2 linked regions of the Methylomagnum ishizawai genome follow. The protein of the gene in region 2 binds, or shares a complex with, the protein of the main gene of each other region. Links are inferred from orthologs where the notes say so. Each region holds a gene or a part of one and is shown on either strand. Other genes may lie near its edges.

What was found.
Region 1: the proteins of trxA (region 2) and B9N93_RS05285 are in contact, whole or in part, in an NMR structure (PDB 2IPA), measured with the Bacillus subtilis proteins. The link is inferred for Methylomagnum ishizawai from one-to-one orthologs.

Annotation. Positions count from the first base shown.
Region 1 is NZ_FXAM01000001.1:1,193,945-1,196,966, forward strand. Bases 1-2,864 are described here. They hold B9N93_RS05285 (arsenate reductase ArsC), read right to left. Parts: upstream 1,762-2,864; coding sequence 1,240-1,761; downstream 1-1,239. Other genes in these bases: B9N93_RS05275 (HoxN/HupN/NixA family nickel/cobalt transporter), read left to right, coding at 1-98; arsB (ACR3 family arsenite efflux transporter), read right to left, coding at 164-1,243; B9N93_RS05290 (ArsI/CadI family heavy metal resistance metalloenzyme), read right to left, coding at 1,758-2,201; B9N93_RS05295 (ArsR/SmtB family transcription factor), read right to left, coding at 2,263-2,607. In the rest of the region: B9N93_RS05300 (hypothetical protein), read right to left, coding at 3,008-3,022. UniProt on the Bacillus subtilis protein: Catalyzes the reduction of arsenate [As(V)] to arsenite [As(III)]. In vitro, can dephosphorylate para-nitrophenyl phosphate (pNPP).
Region 2 is NZ_FXAM01000001.1:3,825,461-3,828,564, forward strand. The notes cover bases 143-3,088. They hold trxA (thioredoxin TrxA), read right to left. Parts: upstream 1,806-3,088; coding sequence 1,479-1,805; downstream 143-1,478. Other genes in these bases: rho (transcription termination factor Rho), read right to left, coding at 143-1,285; B9N93_RS17065 (HD-GYP domain-containing protein), read right to left, coding at 1,962-3,088. Also shown: more of rho, read right to left, coding at 29-142; more of B9N93_RS17065, read right to left, coding at 3,089-3,104. UniProt on the Bacillus subtilis protein: Participates in various redox reactions through the reversible oxidation of its active center dithiol to a disulfide and catalyzes dithiol-disulfide exchange reactions.

The DNA.
Region 1 (3,022 bases), 2.6 Mb from region 2 along the record:
CCGAATTGTCCGTGGGCTTGGGGGTGGTCGGCGTCCTCTGCGCCGTTTTCGCCGTGGCTTGGGCTTTCGCCCGTGCCCGTTTTTGCAAAGCGGCCTGACCGGGACGGATGGCAAAGGGAGCCCGCCGGGAAGCCAGGCGACATGGTTCCTCCGGCGGGAATATTCAGGCGGTTTTGACAGGCGGCGGGAACCAATGGCGGGTCCGGTTGCACACGGCGCAGACCGACAGCATCACCGGAACTTCCACCAGCACGCCCACGACGGTGGCGAGCGCCGCGCCGGATTCCGGGCCGAACAGGGCGATGGCGGTCGCGACCGCGAGTTCGAAGAAGTTGCTGGCTCCGATCAGGGCGCCCGGCGCGGCCACGGCATAGTTCACCTTGAACAGCTTCATCAGGCCATAAACCAGGGACGAGTTGAAATAGACCTGGATCAGGATGGGGATGGCGATCAGGCCCACGTGCAGCCAGCGGCCCGTGATGTTGTCGGCCTGGAAGGCGAAAATCAGGACCAGGGTCAGCAGCAGCGCGGAAATCGCGATGGGGTGCAGGCGCGGCAGGAAGGCTTGCTCGAACCACGCCTTGCCCTTGGATCGTAACAACCCATTGCGGGTCAATACACCCGCCGTCAGCGGGATCACGATGAACACGACCACCGACCACAGCAGCACATCGAACGGCACGTCGAGGCCGGAGGTGCCCGCCACCAGGAACTTCACGATGGGCGCGAACAGCCCGAGCATGATGAGGTCGTTCACCGCCACCTGGACCAGGGTATAGGCGGGATCGCCGTCGGTCAGGTAGCTCCACACGAACACCATGGCCGTGCAGGGCGCGGCGGCTAGGATGATGACCCCGGCGGTGTATTGGTCCGCCATCTCCGGGCCGATCCAGGGCAGGAACAGGTGCTTGAAAAACAGCCAGCCCAGCAAGGCCATCCCGAACGGCTTCACCAGCCAGTTCACGAACAGCGTGACCAAGAGCCCCTTGGGATTCCGGCCCACATCGGCCACAGCGCCGAAATCCACCTTCAACATCATGGGGGTGATCATCAGCCAGATCAGCGCGGCTATCGGTAGGTTGATGTGGGAAACCTCCATGCCGCGGATGGCGGCGACCGGTTCCGGCAGCAATTTGCCCAGGGCGACGCCGATCCCCATGCACAGCGCCACCCAGACCGTGAGATAACGGTCGAACAGGCTCATGTGCTTGGGTGCGGCCGCGGTGGTTGCGATGGTGTTCATGACCGCTGGACCTCCTTGCAACCGCCGGGGGTGTCCTCGCCGATCCGGTTCAGCGCGGCGGAGAGTTCCGGTCCCGCCATCGTCTCGAACGGCAAGGCCAGGAGCTTCTGGATGCGTTGTTCCAGGGCGGCGTAGGTCGCTTCGAAGGCGGCTTCGATTTCTTCCGGGGTGCCCGTCACATGGGCCGGGTCGGGCAAGCCCCAATGGCCCCGGACCGCCTTGCCGAGATAAACCGGGCAGGTCTCGCCGCCCGCCGAATCGCAGACCGAGATCAGGATATCGATCCCGGCCTCCTCGAATTCCTCCCAGGATTGGCTCTTATAGCCTGCGGTCGGCAAGCCATGGCGTGCCAGGGTGGCGAGTGCCCCCGGATTGATGCGGCCTATGGGGTGGCTCCCGGCGCTGTAAGCCCGGAGACGGTCCCCGCCAAGATGGTTGATCAAGGCTTCGCCTAGGACGCTGCGGCAGGAGTTGCCGGTGCAAAGGACCAGGATGTGGAGCGGTTGTTTCGCGGTCATGGGCGATCCCCGGTCTTGGAACCTGGACAACAGGCGGACTTCGGCTCCAGCCGGACCACCGTGTCCGCGCCGAACATCGGGATCGATTTCAGCGTGTGGAAGGCTTCCCAGGCGACGCCTTGGGGATCGAGCGACCAGTATTTGTCGGACTCGGCATAGCAGCAGGCGGCCCGGCCCTGCGCTTCGACCGGCAGGGCGGCGGCGCTCAAACCCTGGCGGACGGATTCGAGTTCATCGCCGAAATCGACTTGTATCCCCAGATGGTCCAGGCCGGGTTCGCGGCCCCGCGCCGAGAGGGCGAAATTGACGCGGGGATCGTCCAGCATCCACTTGGCGTAGTCGGCTTCGCGGACTGTGGGCGCGGCCTGGAACAGCGCACTGTAAAAGCGGATGCTGTCTTCTAGGTTCTCGACGGCGAGATGGACATGGAATCGTTTCATGAGAAAGCTCCCGGACGGTGGTGGGTTGAAACAGCGTGGTGTGGCGGAGTGGGTCCATCGGTTATGGAGTGGGAGGCCCGTCCGCGCCCGGACATCCCGATGGCGGCGTGGCCGGACACGGCTGGCCACCGCAGCAGTTCTCCATCAGGAAGGCGAGCAATTCATTCATCGCCGTGTAGTTGGCCGAATAGATCACGAAGCGGCTTTCCTGACGGGATTGCACGAGGCCCGCATGGCTCAGTTCTTTCATGTGGAAGGTCAGCGAGGACGGCGGAATCCCCAAGGTTTCCCCGATCTTCCCGGCAGGCAACCCTTCAGGGCCGACCTGGACCAAGAGGCGGAAGATGGCGAGGCGGGAGTCCTGGGCGAGGGCCGCCAGGGCGGCGACAGCGGTTCTTGTTTCCATATTTCCATGTTAATGGAAATATTTTCATATGCAAGCGCGTTCTTCAAATCCATTGCAAGCCCGGCGGGCGGCGCTCATCCGGCGAAGCGGTAATTGATCCGCCACGGCTTGCACCCGTTTGGATTCACCGGTAGGTAAAGCCCGCGCTCATGGAAAGCTTGTAAGGCCATCAGTCCCAAGTTAAGCCTTTTTCGTGGACGTCAAGGAACAGGTTCGGTAGGTCGTCGGTAAGGTTCATAGGATTTCCTCATGGGGTCGGGTGGTTGAAATGGGAGGGACAATCTGACCCTTTGGGCGGGTCATTGTGTCCCTGACCCTTTTCGGCATCGGCGGGAGTCTCAAGCGCCAATGTCGAAATGCAGGGTCAAGGGATCGGTATAGGCGGTCAGGAACTTGTTCCTCATCGCCGGAAGGT
Region 2 (3,104 bases):
AAAATCGATATATTTCAATAGCTTAAAGCTATCTCTTCATCATGTCGAAGAATTCCTGGTTGGTCTTGGTGTCCTTCAGCTTGCCCAGCAGGAATTCGCTGGCCGCCATCTCGTCCATGGGCTGGAGGATTTTGCGGAGGATCCAGCACTTTTGCAGCTCATCCGGCGGCACCAGATATTCCTCGCGGCGGGTGCCGGAACGGTTGATATTGATGGCGGGATAGACACGCTTCTCGGCGATCTTCCGTTCCAGGTGCAATTCGTTGTTGCCGGTGCCCTTGAATTCCTCGTAGATCACCTCGTCCATACGCGAGCCGGTATCGACCAGGGCGGTGGCGATGATGGTGAGGCTGCCGCCTTCCTCGATATTGCGGGCCGCGCCGAAAAAGCGCTTCGGGCGTTCCAGCGCGTTGGCGTCCACGCCGCCGGTCAGCACCTTGCCGGACGACGGAATCACGGTGTTGTAGGCGCGGGCCAGACGGGTGATGGAATCCAGCAAGATCACCACGTCGCGTTTATGCTCGACCAGCCGCTTGGCTTTTTCCAGCACCATTTCCGCCACCTGCACATGCCGCGCCGGGGGTTCGTCGAAGGTGCTGGACACCACCTCGCCCTTGACGCTGCGCTGCATCTCGGTCACTTCCTCCGGGCGCTCGTCGATCAATAGCACGATCAGATAGCACTCGGGGTTCTTCTCGGCGACGGAATGGGCGATGTTCTGCAAGATCATGGTCTTGCCGGCCTTGGGCGGCGACACGATCAAGCCGCGCTGGCCCTTGCCGATGGGGGCCACCAGGTCGATCACGCGGGCGGTGAGGTCTTCGGTGGTGCCGTTGCCGAGTTCGAGTTCCAGGCGTTCCTTGGGGAACAGCGGGGTCAGGTTGGTGAACAGGATTTTGTGCTTGGCGTTCTCCGGCGGCTCGTAGTTGATCTGCTCCACCTTGAGCATGGCGAAATAGCGCTCGTTGTCCTTGGGTGGGCGGATCTTGCCGGAGATGGTGTCGCCGGTGCGGAGGCTGAACCTGCGGATTTGGCTGGGGGAAACATAAATATCGTCCGGCCCCGCCAGGAACGAACTATCCGCCGACCTCAGGAAACCGAAACCATCGGTGAGGATTTCCAGCACGCCGTCGCCGTAAATATCCTCCCCACTCTTGGCCTGTTTCTTCAGGATGGAGAAGATCAAATCCTGTTTGCGGGTCCGGGCCACGCCTTCGATATCGAGGGTCTCGGCGATTTCGATCAGCTCGGAAACAGGCTTACGTTTGAGGTCGGTCAGGTTCATAAATTGAGTTGGGGGTCAAGGGGGTGGAACAAGGGCAAACCCATCGTCTGCGGGAGTGTTCTCGACCGGGGTGTCGAGCCGGAGGAAGCGTGCCGGGGGGCGGCGCGGGCTGGGGGCGGCGAGAGGATGCGGTTCAGGTTAGCATGGTCTGGAAAAACCCGCCCGGCGGGGCCGGTGCGGGTGGATGGAATCCTCAGAGGTTGTCGTGGATGAACTTGGACAGTTGGGACTTGGCCAGGGCGCCGACCTTGGTGGCTTCCACTTCGCCGTTCTTGAACAGGATCAGGGTCGGGATGCCGCGCACGTTGTAGCGCTGCGGGACGAGGTTGTTCTCGTCGACGTTGAGCTTGGCGACGATCAACCGGTCCGCGAAATCCTCGGCGATCTCCTCCAGGATCGGCGCGATCATCTTGCAGGGACCGCACCATTCCGCCCAGAAATCGACCAGGACGGGGGTTTCGGATTTCAATACCTTGTCCTCGAACTCGGCATCGCTCACATAAAGGATGTTATCGCTCACAATGATCTCCACATTGTCGGATGGAAGGGGATGGATTGGGATGGTATCGGGGGCGGCCGCAGGGGGCGGCGCTGGACGGGCTGGCATTTCCTTGCGAGTGGGGCCATTTCAGCCTAAACCCGCCCTAAATGCAAGCCCCGTGTTTCCAGGGGGTTTTTAGTTGAAGAGCTTGATCAGGGTATCGCGGTATTGGCGCGGATCGATATCCAAATACCCCGGCGGACGCACCAGCTTCACTTTATACGGCTGGCCGCGTCCGTCCACCTGTTGCTCCGCCATATCCACCAACCTTTCGACCGGGTTGTGGTCGGGATCGCGCACCACCAGGATACGGGGACGCAGGCGCTGGCCCGGATTGGTTTCCAGCACCAAGGCCACATCCCCGTTGCTCAGCTCGACGATGCTGCCGGGCGGATAGGTGCCGAGGCAGGCCAGGAAGCGCTCGACCAGCTTGGCGTCGAACTTGTTCGACTTCGCCTTCTTATTCAGCAGCATGATGGCGTCGAGGTGGGTGCGGGCCGGGCGGTAGGGACGCTCGCTGGTGACATCGTCGTAGGTCTCGACGATGCTGACGATCTTGGTGTGGAGATTCAATTGCACATCGTGCAGGCCGCGGGGATAGCCGGAACCATCGACATGCTCGTGATGGCAATAAGCCACATCGACCGCGCCAGCATAGACATTGCGGGCCGACATCAGGATATCCCGGCCCAGCTTGGGATGTTGGCGTAGGATCGCCTGCTCTTCGGCGTTGAGCCGGCCGGGTTTGTTCAGGAGGCTGTCGGCGATGGAAATCTTGCCAACATCGTGCAGAAGGCCGCAGGTGCCGAGTCCTTCCAGCGCTTTCGGCGACAAACCGAGATAGCGGCCCAGGAGGATGGAGAACACGCAGACATTGAAGGCGTGCTGGCTGGACTGCTCACCCTTGTTGCGGATCTGGGCCATATAGAGCATGGCGTCGGGGTTGCGGAGGATGCTGGCGACGCACTCCGACACCGCCGATTGTCCCAATTGCACATCCACGCTCTGGCCGAAGCGGATATCGTCGATGAAGGATTTGAGGAGGCTGGAGGTCTGTTCACGGGTGGATTCGGCGGCTTGGATTTCCTGGTCGAAGCTGGCCGATTTGCCGGCCCTGGAAAACGGCTCCCGGATTTCGTCCAGCACCATATGGACCACATGGGTGCGGTGCATGTCGATATAGACATACTCGCAATATTGCGTGACCGCCTGGATATCGGCGGGACTGGCCAGCTCGAAACCCTCGAACAAGAACGGGGTTTCGCTCCAAGGTCGGTC